4 regions of the Streptomyces sp. NPDC007907 genome follow, and region 1 is predicted to be linked to each of the others. Evidence: riboswitches for the same ligand, from Rfam matches in the RefSeq annotation. Region 1 holds a riboswitch; each other region holds the start of a gene.

What was found. Region 1 has a riboswitch for cyclic di-AMP ahead of ACFZDI_RS24420 (peptidoglycan DD-metalloendopeptidase family protein). Riboswitches for the same ligand answer to the same signal wherever they lie in the genome.
Positions count from the first base shown of each region.
Region 2: it holds a riboswitch for cyclic di-AMP, as region 1 does, so the genes downstream of both, ACFZDI_RS24870 (transglycosylase family protein) here and ACFZDI_RS24420 (peptidoglycan DD-metalloendopeptidase family protein) in region 1, are expected to answer to the same signal.
Region 3: it holds a riboswitch for cyclic di-AMP, as region 1 does, so the genes downstream of both, ACFZDI_RS35500 (M23 family metallopeptidase) here and ACFZDI_RS24420 (peptidoglycan DD-metalloendopeptidase family protein) in region 1, are expected to answer to the same signal.
Region 4: it holds a riboswitch for cyclic di-AMP, as region 1 does, so the genes downstream of both, ACFZDI_RS05235 (transglycosylase SLT domain-containing protein) here and ACFZDI_RS24420 (peptidoglycan DD-metalloendopeptidase family protein) in region 1, are expected to answer to the same signal.

Region 1 covers NZ_JBIBKR010000005.1:777,985-781,178, reverse strand. The annotation lists gene ACFZDI_RS24425 (PrsW family glutamic-type intramembrane protease) at 1-860, shown strand, start outside; gene ACFZDI_RS24420 (peptidoglycan DD-metalloendopeptidase family protein) at 1,083-2,123, opposite strand; cyclic di-AMP (ydaO/yuaA leader) riboswitch at 2,135-2,291, opposite strand; tRNA gene ACFZDI_RS24415 (tRNA-Met) at 2,590-2,663, opposite strand; gene ACFZDI_RS24410 (dihydrofolate reductase family protein) at 2,730-3,194, opposite strand, start outside.
Region 2 covers NZ_JBIBKR010000006.1:88,995-92,188, forward strand. The annotation lists gene eno (phosphopyruvate hydratase) at 1-134, opposite strand, end outside; gene ACFZDI_RS24870 (transglycosylase family protein) at 423-1,115, opposite strand; cyclic di-AMP (ydaO/yuaA leader) riboswitch at 1,120-1,286, opposite strand; gene ACFZDI_RS24875 (transglycosylase family protein) at 1,515-2,486, opposite strand; gene ACFZDI_RS24880 (cytochrome P450) at 2,627-3,194, opposite strand, start outside.
Region 3 covers NZ_JBIBKR010000011.1:122,653-125,846, reverse strand. The annotation lists gene ACFZDI_RS35505 (GntR family transcriptional regulator) at 1-516, opposite strand, end outside; gene ACFZDI_RS35500 (M23 family metallopeptidase) at 752-1,540, opposite strand; cyclic di-AMP (ydaO/yuaA leader) riboswitch at 1,553-1,717, opposite strand; gene ACFZDI_RS35495 (insulinase family protein) at 1,910-3,194, opposite strand, start outside.
Region 4 covers NZ_JBIBKR010000001.1:1,128,518-1,131,711, reverse strand. The annotation lists gene ACFZDI_RS05240 (Cof-type HAD-IIB family hydrolase) at 1-346, shown strand, start outside; gene ACFZDI_RS05235 (transglycosylase SLT domain-containing protein) at 310-1,086, opposite strand; cyclic di-AMP (ydaO/yuaA leader) riboswitch at 1,092-1,267, opposite strand; gene ACFZDI_RS05230 (polyprenyl synthetase family protein) at 1,770-2,780, shown strand; gene ACFZDI_RS05225 (outer membrane lipoprotein carrier protein LolA) at 3,012-3,194, shown strand, end outside.

The DNA.
Region 1 (3,194 bases):
TCGTCGACGGCGTCGTCGTAGCCGGCGTGACCGCCACCGGCTTCGCCTTCACCGAGAACATCCTCTATCTGGGCACCGCCTTCGGCACCGACCAGCTGACCGGCCACAGCGGCATCGCCTCCGTCACGGCGGCGACCTTCTTCGTGCGCATCATCATGTCGCCGTTCGCGCATCCGCTGTTCACGGTCCTCACCGGCATCGGCTTCGGCATCTCCGCGCTCTCGACGGCCCGCCGGCCCGTGCGCCGGATCGTCTTCCCGCTGTCCGGGTTGCTGCTCGCAATGGGCATGCACGCGATGTGGAACGGCTCGTCGGCGTTCGGCGAGTACGGCTTCTTCGCCGTGTACGCGGCGTTCATGGTGCCCATCTTCGGGCTGCTGACGTGGCTGGTGATCTGGACGCGGCAGCGGGAGCTGAAGACCGTCCGGGCGGAACTGCCCGCCTACGCCGTGGCCGGCTGGCTGACCCCGGCCGAGCCGTACGCGCTCGGCTCCATGCGGGCCCGGCGGATCGCCCGCCAGTACGCCCGCCGCCACCTCGGCAGGGCGGCGGCCCGGGAGGTGGCCCGCTACGAGGCGTACGCGACGTCCCTGGCGTTCCTGCGGCACCGGGCCCGGCGGGGCGGCGTCCGGCCGGACTTCGCCGTACGGGAGGGGGAGCTGCTCGGCGAACTGTGGCGGCGCCGGGAGGTGTCCCGCCCCGCGCTGGACCACGCGGCGCGGATCACCGCCCCTCCGGTCCCGGTGGTGGCCCCGCCCTGGCCGGTCCACGGCGTGTACGGACACGGCTACGGCTACGGCTACGCCCACCAGCCGACCCGACCGACGCCGTACCCGGCGTACAACCCGTACCGCTCCTAGGGCAACCCCGGAGGGAGGCCCGGCGGTCGACGCCGTAGCCCGCGTACAGCCCCTACCGGTTCCAGGGCCTGCCCTGACCACGGCCTGGCAGCTGACGCCGTAGCCGCTACGGACGCAGAACTCCCGTGAACACCGCGACCGAAGACCGGCGGCCCTGACGTCGGGGGGTCGTCGTCAGGGCCGCCGGTTTTCGGTCGGGGTGCTGCAAAGGGGGCGTACCGCTTACGGGTTCAGTCCCTTGCCGCGCAGCCACGCCATCGGGTCGATGCCGCTCGCGGATCCGCCGGAGTGGACTTCGAGGTGCAGGTGCGCGCCGGTGACGTTGCCGGTGGCGCCCACGCGGCCGATCACGTCGCCGGTGCTGACCTTCTGGCCGACGCTGACGCCGATGGAGGACTGGTGCGCGTACCAGATCTCGGTGCCGTCATCGAGGGTGAGGACGGTCTTGTAGCCGTACGAGCCGTTCCAGCCCGCCTCGGTGATCGTGCCGCTGTGCACGGCCTTGATCGGCGTGCCCGTGGGGGCGGCGAAGTCGAGGCCGGTGTGGTAGCCGGAGGACCAGTAGGCGCCGGCCTGGCCGAACGTCGAGGTGAGGGTGTACGAGGAGATCGGCAGCGTGAACTGCTTGGCGAGGGCGGCGAGCCGCTCGGCCTCGGCCTTCTTCCTGGCCTCCTCCTCCGCCTTCCTCTTCGCCTCGGCGGCCTTGGCCTTGGCTTCCTGCTCCGCCTTGGCGACCGCCTCCTTGGCCGCCTTCTCGGCGGCGGCCGCGGCGTCCTCGGCGGCCTTGGTCTCGATCTGCTCCTGCTGGTGCTCGACCTGCGCCATGATCCGAGCGCGCAGCGCGTCACCGGCCCCGGCACGGGCGCCGGACGTGTCCTGCGCGGTGTCCGCCGTGGCGGTGCCGAGGCTGCTGAGCGGGGTGGCGGAACCTTCGGGGGTGTCGTCGTCCGAAATGAGGGAACCCACCGAGGGCAGGTCCGGAACGGAGATGGACACCGGGGGCTTGCCGGTCTGGGCACTGGCGATGCCGCCGGCACCCACGGCAGCTATGACGCCGACGCCCAGGACGGTGGAGCTGCGGGCGAGACCTCCGCCGCGCTGCTTGGTGACGCGATGCCGGCCGCGGACGGGACGGATGGACTCCTCGGTGGGGTTCCACTCCTGGAACGGGCCCTCGTCGGTGCGCTGACCGCCGTAGCCGAAGGTGTCGGTGTCGCGCTTCGGCGCGTACGGGGCCGTGGGGGCAGGCCGGTTGGACGCCACGTGGGCGTACTCCTTTCCTTCCTTCTCGCCTACCGGGTTAGCTGACGGGTTCGGAGCAGGAAGGTCTCCTACGCGCGTATACCTGCCGTGCTTCCACGGTGGTATCCGCCCGATTCACCCCAAGTGGTGGTTCCCCGGTTCCCTTGCGGGATTCGGCGCGTGCGCACGGAGCCGCCTTCTGTGACGGCTGGGACGACCGCGCTGCGTTATCGAACGTTAATGGAGGCGCGGGGGGTATTCCAGCGGTTCCGCTTGATCATTAGCCTTTTTCGCGCGGACTTACCTGCCATGACCGGTTCAAATCGGGCGAGTTGACCATCATGCAGGTGACTGAACGTTTTTGACGGTGTGTCAGATGTTATGCGGAACGGGACGGTTCGCTCACCGACCGTAGCGAGCCACGGGGTGGACACCGGGAAAGCACCGAGGGCCGGAACCCTTTCGGATTCCGGCCCTCGGCCTTCAGTAGCGGGGACAGGATTTGAACCTGCGACCTCTGGGTTATGAGCCCAGCGAGCTACCGAGCTGCTCCACCCCGCGTCGTTGTGTTCACCAGTGTACGCCATCCGCGGGACCGCTCGCGCACACCCTCCGTCCGGCCCGTGCTCAGCGCGTCAGGTGGCGGTTCGGGGCCTTGGCCCGCTCCTCGTGTTCCGGCAGGACGAGGACCTCCACCCCCCGGGCCGCCAGCAGGCCGCTGCCGTCGGCGTCCGTCACGAAGGTGTCCGGCTCGCGCCAGGCCGTGACGACCCGCCGTACGCCCGCGTCGAGGATCAGCCGGGCGCAGGGCGCGGGCCGGGAGGCGCGGCGGGCGCACGGCTCCAGGCTGCTGTACACCGTCGCGCCGGGCAGGCGCGGGTCGGCCGGGTCGAGCTTCGCGAGGGCCGCCTCCTCGGCGTGCACCACCGCGTCGCCGCCCTCACGGGAGTGGCCGCGGGCCAGTTCCGTGCCGTCGGCGGCGACCACGACCGCACCCACGCTGAACGCCGTGTCCGACGGGGGGCAGCGCTCGGCCAGTTCACAGGCGAGGGCCAGCCAATGGTGGTCGGCGGCGGCGGGCAGGGGGCCGGT
Region 2 (3,194 bases), on a different contig from region 1:
GCGCCCGTGGAGGCGCCGGACGGGACGGCGGCACGACCGGTGCTGCCGTCGTCGAGGCCGACCTCGACCTCGACCGTGGGGTTGCCTCGGGAGTCCAGGATTTCCCGGGCTACGACGACGTCGATGGACGGCACGAGCATCTCCTTCTTGATGTGACGCGGTACGCGGGTCGCGCGGACCCGGCGAGGTGCGGGCCCGGTGGCTCGCGACATGAGCCTAACCGGCCCGGGGCGATCGGCCACCGGGTCGCCCACCTCATGGACAGAACCGAGCGTAAATTGTTTCCGAACGGAACAAAGCGCGTTGCCGAAAAAACCCCGCCCCGGTGCGTACGGGGGGTGACGCACCGGGGCGGGGAGCCCGTGGACCCCGGAAGATCCGGGTGGGGGGCCGGACCCCGGAGGGTCCGGGGGGGCCGCTGCTTACTTCAGGTGCAGCTGCTGGCCCGGGTAGATGAGGTTGGCGTCCTCGACGATGTCCTTGTTCAGCTCGAAGAGCTTCTCCCAGCCGCCCTTGACCTTCTTGTCCGCGGCGATCGAGCTGAGGGTGTCACCCTTGACGACCTTGTACTCGCCGTCGCCCTTCTTGACCTTCTTGCCGGTCGGGGTGGTGACGGTCTTCTTGGCCGCCGGGCGCTCGTCGGAGCGGGAGGCCGGCTGCTGCTGGGTCTCGCGGGACTCGGTGCTCTGCTGGCTCTGCTGCGTGGAGCTGCCGGAGTCGCTCGAGGAGCCGCCGGTGTAGCCGGCGCTCGACAGGCCCTTGCCGCAGACCGGCCAGGCGCCCTTGCCCTGGCTCGCCAGGACCTTCTCGGCGACCTGGATCTGCTGGTCCTTGCTGGCCTTGTCGGCGGTGGAGGCGTACTGGGTGCCGCCGTACGCGGCCCAGGTGGAGGCGGAGAACTGCAGACCGCCGTAGTAGCCGTTGCCGGTGTTGATGGACCAGTTGCCGCCGGACTCGCACTGGGCGACCGCGTCCCACTCGGAGGCGGTGGCGGCGGAGGCGTTGCCGGCCGCCATCAGCGGGGCGGCGATGGCGACACCGGTGACGCCGGCGAGCGCGGCGGCACGGGTGGTCTTGGACGGACGACGGTGCTTGCCCTTGCCGGAAAACAGCATGGATGGATCCCCTCACCGACGCCTGCGAGGTGAGCTGTCGGGTTCGGGCCGGTTGAGTTGCCCGGCCGTGTCCCTCCCGGGACACGGCTTCACCCCAAGCCCTTCCGGCACAAACTGCCGGTCGGGCACCTACCTTGGGTCCCCCGCTCCTGCCTACGGCGCTTGACGCGACGACTGTTCCCGTGCGGCCGCTGGCAGGATTCGGCGTTGCGGCAGCCGGGGCTCGCGGTGGCGAGCGGTCACGACCGTAGACACGCGATCGACGGAATTTCAAAGACGATCAGGGCTTCTGAGATCTATCTCTCACGGGACCCAAACGGGACATCAGCCGCGAATCGGGGCGCTAACTCGCGCGGTTTCGGGGCGACTTCCACCCCGGTTTCCGCACTGCCCGAACCGCTACTTCTCGTCCGCTTCGCCCTCGACCGTGAGCTTCTCACCGGGGAGGATGAGGTCCGGGTCGGAACCGACGGCCTTCTCGTTGCCCTCGTAGAGCGCGTGCCATCCGCCGCTGACCTCAAGGGAGTCGGCGATGGACCAGAGGCTGTCGCCGACGCCCACGATGTAGGCGCCCTCGGAGGCGTCCCGGGAGCTGTCGTCACCGCGCGAGGCGTGACGGCCCGTGGATTCACCCGTACGGCCGTCCCCGGGCGCCTGCGTCTCGTCGGCGCTGGGTCCGCGGTGACGGCCGGAGCCGGCGTCGGCCGACTCCGAGGAGCCGTCCGCGGACTGCGAGCTGTCGGACTTGTCACTCTTCGAGGGGGTCGACGAGGAGTCGTCGGACGGCCGACCCTGGGACGAGCCGGTGGATTCGGGCGACTTGTCCGGATCGGCGTTTTTATCCTTCGAGGTCGACGACCCGTCAGGCGACGCCGAGGGGGAAGGGGATGCGCTCTCCGAAGGGGACGAACCGAGCGAGTCGAGCAAACCGGACGAATCCACTTCTTCATCGGACGAGTCTGATGATCCCGAGGATTCGGATGAATCCGATCCCTTGCCCTGCTCCAGGCCGGAGAGCAGGCCACAGGTGCGCCACGCGCCGACCCCCTGGTCGGCGAGGATTCTCTCGGCCACGGCTATCTGCTGGGAGCGGCTGGCCAGGTCGGCGCTCGCGGCGTAGTCGAGGCCGCCGTGGTTCTCCCAGTCCTCCTGGGACAACTGCAGGCCGCCGTAGTAGCCGTTGCCACTGTTCTGGCTCCAGGCGCCGCCGGTCTCGCAGTCCGCGACCCGGTCCCAGGTCGTGCCGTCGGCCGCGCTGGCGCCGGAGGCCCCGAGGAGGGGGATGGCGATGGCGGAGCCGGTCACTCCGGCCGCCACGAGGAGAGCCGGAGCCTGGCGGGGGCGACGGTGCCGACCGTTCCCGGAGAGCATACGGAGACCTTTCGCGCGACAGCAGTGACCGACGCGGCGTGATTCCCCGCCGCGTTGATGGGTGAACGTATCGGCAGTCGATCACTTGTCACAAGTTCATGCCGCGTAGATCACGTGAAGATCACAGGTCTGATGTTTCGTCACCTTCGGCCGGTGCTGCCGGGTACGAACTCCACCGGCAGGGTGCGCAGCCCCCGCATGATGAGGCCGCCGCGCCACCTCAAATCGGACGGATCCACGGCGAGCCGGAGGTCCGGGAGCCGGGTGAGGAGCGTGGCGAGCGCGGTCTGGCCCTCCAGGCGGGCGAGCGGGGCGCCGAGGCAGTAGTGGATGCCGTGGCCGTACCCGAGGTGCTGGTTGTCACGGCGGGAGAGGTCCAGGACCTCCGGATCGGCGAACCGCTCCGGGTCCCGGTCTGCGGCGGCCAGGACGACGAGGACGGGGTCGCCCTCCTCGATGCGCTGCCCGCCGAGGGTGAGGGACTGCGTGGCGAAGCGCCAGGTGGCGAGCTCGACGGGGCCGTCGTAGCGGAGGAGTTCCTCGACGCCGGTCTCCAGGAGGGCGCTCTCCCCGGCGGCGAGGGACGCCTGGAGCCGGGCGCGCTGCCCGGGGTGCGTGAGCAGCGCGTACGTGCCGTTCCCGATGAGGTTGACGGTGGTCTCGAAACCGGCGAACAGCAGGATGAAGGCCATGGCCGCCGCCTCGTTC
Region 3 (3,194 bases), on a different contig from region 1:
CTCCGCCCAGGACTCCACCGGGCTGAGCGGCGCCTCCACGGCGTACATCCACGTGATCTTGTGGCGGAGCTGAGTGAGCATCGAGGTCAGGGCGGGGCTGCCGGAGGCCTGGGCGAGCGTCTCGTGGAACCACACGCCCAGGGAGCGCAGGTCGTCGCTGGTGCCGCGACGGGCCCGGTCCTGGCCCAGCCGGACCAGGCCGCGCAGGACCTTCAGATGCGCCTCGGTGCGGCGCTGGGCGGCTCGGGCCGCACCGAGCGGCTCCAGGAGCATCCGCATCTCCAGCAGGTCGGCGGCCTCCTGCTCGGTGGGCTCGGCCACGCACGCGCCCGCGTGCCGACGGGTCACCACGAAGCCCTCGGCCTCCAGCGTGCGCAGCGCCTCCCGGACGGGCACCCGCGAGACGCCGTAGCGGCGGGCGAGGAGTTCCTCGGTGAGCCGGCTGCCGCGCGCGTGGACACCCGCGACGATGTCGTCGCGGATGGCGGTGCACACCGAGTGCGCGGGAATACGCATGACCGACCTCCGCTTAATCCCCGTGAAACGCCGACGAGCGGCGTGTGTTCCGTGACTCTATTGCAATGAGCCGGAATTTCCGACGGCAAGCGGGAATCCATGGATATTTTTTGGACAGCGGACATCCACGGGCCGCCCGGGAGGCCATCCGGGAGGCCGTAGTCCGGTGGCCCGCAAACGCCGAAAGCCCCGGCTCGGGGAGCCGGGGCTTTCGGGAACGGCGGAGAGGTTCCGGTCAGAGGCTGACGCCGTGCGAGCGGAGGTAGGCGACCGGGTCGATGTCGGAGCCGTACTCGGGGCTCGTACGGGCCTCGAAGTGCAGGTGCGGGCCGGTGACGTTGCCGGTCGCGCCGGACAGGCCGATCTGCTGACCGGGGGTGACCTTCTGGCCGACCGAGACAGCGATGGACGACAGGTGGCCGTACTGGGTGTACGTGCCGTCGTTCATCTTGATCACGATGTTGTTGCCGTAGGAGCCGCCCCACCCGGCCTCGACGACCTCGCCCATGCCGACCGCGTGGACGGAGGTGCCGCTGGCGGCGTGGAAGTCCACGCCGGTGTGGCTGCCGGAGGACCACAGACCGCTGCTGGCCTGGTAGGCGGTGGAGACGTACGAGCCGGAGATCGGGGCCACGAAGGCGTTGAGGCGCTTGCGCTCGGCCTCGCGGGCGGCGCGCTCCTTGGCCGCGCGGGCCTTCTCGGCCGCCTCCTTGGCCTTCTCGGCCACCTCGGCGGCCCGCTTGCGGGCGGCCTCCTCGGCCTTCTGCTTGGCGGCGGCTTCGTCGGCGGCCTGCTGCTGCGCGACGGCCTGGGCGTCGATCTGCTGGGCCACGGTGTCGCCCATGGTGACGACCGGGGTGAGACCCGTCTGCTCCGTGCTGGGCTCGGCGGCGAAGGCCGCGGGGGCCGCCACGGTGCCGATCACGCCGGTGGTGGCGAGGGCCGCCACACCTGCCGCGCGGGCGGTGCCGCGCTGGATCCTGCTGGGACGACGGTGCTTCCCGGTGGCGCGAGTGAACGCCATGTGGTGGCTGGTCCTTTCCTTCCCTCTCGCCTACCGGGTTAGCTGACGGGTTCGGAGCAGGAAGGTCTCCTACGGACTCCCTCGCGGCACGCGCGGGCGTCCGATTCACCCCAGGGACTGCGGTGGGTCCCCGGCTCCCCTGGCTCGCGCCGTACGGGGACTCGGCGATGACTGTCCGGTGCCGCGGGTGCGGCGCACTGCCTGACGAACAGCCCGGACGACGCTAAGCGGCGCCGCTTTCAATTCCCAAACGAATCCCGGCTTTTGTAGCGCATCCCACAGGGCAGACAGGCAACTCCCATCCCAATTCGGGCATAAGGGGGCCCTGGTGCCTTCGAAGACAACCAGGGCCCCTGCGCGCGCCTGCCGCTACTCCGCCGAGACGACGGTGACTTCGCCGATGCCGAGGGCCTCCACAGGCGCCTTGATCTGCGCCGCGTCACCGACGAGGACGGTCACCAGACGGTCCACCGGGAAGGCGCTGACGGCCGCCGCGGTGGCCTCCACGGTGCCGGTCGCCGCGAGCTGCCGGTACAGCGTGGCCTGGTAGTCGTCGGGCAGGTGCTGCTCGACCTGGTCGGCCAGCGTGCTCGCGACGGCGGCCGCCGTTTCGTACTTCAGCGGCGCCACGCCGACCAGGTTCTGCACGGCGACGTCCCGCTCGGCGTCGGTCAGGCCCTCAGCGGCCAGGGTGCGCAGCACCGTCCAGAGGTCCTCCAAGGCGGGGCCGGTGTTGGGGGTGTCCACGGAACCGCTGATGGCGAGCATCGCGGCACCGGTGCCGTCCGGGGCGGACCTGAGGACCTGGCCGAACGCCCGTACGCCGTAGGTGTAGCCCTTCTCCTCGCGCAGCACGCGGTCCAGACGCGAGGTGAGGGTGCCGCCCAGGCAGTAGGTGCCGAGCACCTGCGCGGGCCACACGCGGTCGTGCCGGTCCGGACCGATCCGGCCGATCAGCAGCTGCGTCTGGACGGCGCCGGGGCGGTCCACGATGACGACCCGGCCGGTGTCGTCGGCGGTCACCGGCGGCACCGGACGCGGCTCCGCCGCGAAGCCCGTCCAGGCGCCCAGCGTGTCCGCGAGCAGGGCGTCGAGGTCGATGCCGGTGAGGTCGCCGACGACCACGGCGGTGGCGGTGGCGGGCCGGACGTGCTTCTCGTAGAAGGCGCGTACGGCCGCGGAGTCGATCGCGGCGACGGTCTCCTCGGTGCCCTGCCGCGGCCGCGACATGCGGGAGTCCGCCGGGAACAGCTCCTTGGAGAGCTCCTTCGCGGCGCGGCGCGAGGGGTTGGCCAGCTCATGCGGGATCTCGTCGAGACGGTTGTTCACCAGCCGCTCGACCTCGCTGTCGGCGAACGCGGGCGCCCTGAGGGCGTCGGCGATCAGCCCCAGTCCCTTGGCGAGCCGGGAGGCCGGCACCTCCAGGCTGAGCCGGACACCGGGGTGGTCGGCGTGCGCGTCGAGGGTGGCGCCGGCGCGCTCCAGCTCGGCCGCGAAGTCCTCGGCGGAGTGCTTGTCGGTGCCCTCGGAGAACGCCCGGGCCATGATCGTGGCCACACCGTCGAGACCTGCGGGCTCGGCGTCCAGGGGGGCGTCGAGCAGCACCTCCACGGCGACGACCTGCTGGCCGGGGCGGTGGCAGCGCAGCACCGTC
Region 4 (3,194 bases), on a different contig from region 1:
CGCCCGGTCGGTGGTCGGCTCACTGGCCACGGTGACGATGTCGGGGCCCGGCACGGTCGAGCTCCAGCCGTGCGGGATCACCAAGGCGACCGGCCTGGCGCTGGCGGCCGAGCATCTGGGGCTGCGGCCGGCGGACACCATCGCCTTCGGCGACATGCCCAACGACATCCCGATGTTCGACTGGGCCGGCCACGGCGTCGCGATGGCCAACGCCCATCCCGAACTCAAGGCCGTGGCCGACGAGGTCACCCTGTCGAACGAGGACGACGGCATCGCCGTCGTCCTCGAGCGACGGCTGGGCGGGGCGGCTCAGTACGGGCCGTTGACGTTGTCGATCGAGCCGTAGCGGTCGGCCGCGTAGTTGCAGGCCGCCGTGATGTTGGCGACCGGGTCGTACGGGTCGAAGGAGGTGCCGGGCACGTGGTAGGCGGCGAACGTCGGGTCGATCACCTGGAGCAGGCCCTTGGACGGGGTGCCCGCGGCGGCGTTGGAGTCCCAGTTGTTGATCGCCTGGGGGTTGCCGGACGACTCGCGCATGACATTGCGGTAGATGCCGTCGTAGGAGCCCGGGATCCCCTGCTGCGCCATGATGTCCAGCGACTCGCGGATCCAGCCGTCGAGGTTGTTCGCGTAGGTCTTCGCGGACGCCTGGGTGGCCTGGGCGACACCGCCGGCGGGCTTCGCGGCCGGCTTGGCGGGGGCGGACGACTTGGTCGCCGTCTTCTTCGGGGCGTCCGCCTTGGCGGTGTTCACCTTCAGCTTCAGACCCGGGTGGATCAGCTTCGGGTTGTCGCCGACGGCGGCGCGGTTGTCCTTGTAGAGCTGCTTCCAGCCGCCGGAGATGTCGTACTTGTCCGCGATGTGGGCGAGCGAGTCGCCCTTGACCACGGTGTACGTGCGGGACTTGGCGGGCTGGGCCGCCTGCTTCACGGAGTGCGCGGCGGGGGCGCTCTGGGGCTCGGCGGCGCTCGCGTGCGTGGCTCCGAGGAGCGGAAGGGTGAGTGCGGCTCCACCGGTACCGACGGCGACGATGCCTCGGGTCAGCGGGCTGGTTCTGGTGCGACGGTGCTTGCCTCGTGCGGCCATGGCGATGTTCCTCTCCGGCGCCTGCGAGGTGAGCTGTCGGGTTCGGGCCGGGAGGTGCCCGGCCGCGTACGGCGCCGTGTGCCGTACGCGGCTTCACCCCGAGCCGGACCGCTGTGCGGACCGGCGACTTACCTGGGTCCCCCGCTCCTGCCACGCGTGAGTGAGTCGGTTCCTGTGGGACGTCCGGGCGGCGGCAGGATTAGGCGTCCGCCGGACAGGGCCGGAACGTATGCGAGAGCACATGTCGGGAACAAGCAGCTCCATCACATATCGAGTGGTTGACCTTGGTCGGGGGATTTTGGACCACTTGATCCTTTGCGGGAGCCAAGGCCCAACTGGCTATTGGGTAAAGGCGGTACGGGTGGTCGCCGGGAAGGTGCGGAGTAGGGGGAGAAGTGATTGACCTCACTGATCACGGGCCGAGAGGGCAATTTCCGCCAAGGGGAATTCGCCGAATCATCACGGCAAATCGTGCATAGTTCTCTACCCCTGGGTAAGTCGATAAATATCTGTTCTTATAGGTTGATCGAAAACATAGCGGTCGTGATCGGATACCACCCGGCCTGTAACCATGGGCGCTGGCGGTGATCGAAACGTGACCGGATACGCTGACTCGAGTGAGAGCGGCGACCTATCGACAATCCGCGTAATCACCGGCAGACACAGCAGACAGGAGACCCCTCGTGACCGACGTCGGGCCGTTCGGGCTGAGCGTGCGGGACCAGGATCTGGAAGCCGACGTCCAGGCCGGGTTGGCGGCTGTCGAGGAAGGCTTGCTCGAGGCCACCAAGAGTGAGGTGCCCTTCATCACGGAGGCCGCCCAGCATCTGGTGCGGGCCGGCGGCAAGCGGTTCCGCCCGCTGCTCGTGATGCTCTCCGCCCAGTTCGGCGACCGCCACGCACCCGGGATCGTGCCGTCGGCCGTCGTCGTGGAGCTGACCCACCTCGCCACGCTGTACCACGACGACGTCATGGACGAGGCCGCCGTGCGCCGTGGCGTCCCCAGTGCCAACACCCGCTGGGGCAACTCCGTCGCGGTCCTCACCGGCGACTTCCTCTTCGCCCGCGCCTCGCACATCCTGGCCGACCTCGGCCCCGAGGCCGTGCGGGTGCAGGCCGAGGCGTTCGAGCGCCTGGTGACCGGCCAGATCCTGGAGACGGCCGGACCGCAGGACGGCCGGGACCCCATCGAGCACTACCTGGACGTGCTGGGCGGCAAGACCGGCTCGCTGATCGCCGTGTCGTGCCGGTTCGGCGCGATGATGTCCGGCGCCGACGACACCGTCGTGAACGTGCTGACCCAGTACGGCGAGCGGCTCGGCGTCGCCTTCCAGCTCGCGGACGACGTCCTCGACATCGCCTCCGACTCCCACGAGTCCGGCAAGACCCCCGGTACCGACCTGCGCGAGGGCATCCCCACCCTGCCGGTGCTGCGGCTGCGGGAGCGCGCGGCCCGGCTCGGGCTCGCCGAGGACCTCGCCCTGTGCGAGCTGCTCGACTCCGACCTCACCGACGACGACCGGCACAGCGAGGCCCTGCGCCTGCTGCGCGCCCACCCGGCCCTGGAGCAGGCCCGTCGGGACACCGTCCGCTATGCCCAGGACGCCCGTTCGGCGCTGGCACCGCTGCCGGAGTGCACCGCGAAGACGGCGCTCCAGGAGCTGTGCGACGCGGTGGTGCACCGGGCCGGCTAGCACGCCCTTCCCCTGCGACCCCTACGGGTCGGGGGAGAAGTCGCCCCTCCGTGTCATACCCCAGCAGTACGCGCAGTTGAGTCCGGGGTCTGACGTATCTCCCTGGCCGATTTGGTCAGATGGATGCACGGAAGAACACCACTCCTCACCTGTTCGGGTGAGAATGGCGGCTCAGGGACGAGTGCGTGGACGACACGGACAGCCGCCGCCGACCACGGAGGTAGGGCACACATGGCACCGTACGCATCCGACGACAGCACGACCGCCGGAGAGGTCGACGAGCAGCGCTCCGGGCGGCGCAAGGCCGCGCGGTACATCGTCCCGGTCACGGTGGTGGGGGTGGCGGCCGCGACGATCGGCCTGGTGCCCGCCCTCGCCGACTCCGGCGACCCCGACCTCCCGAAGATCAGCGCA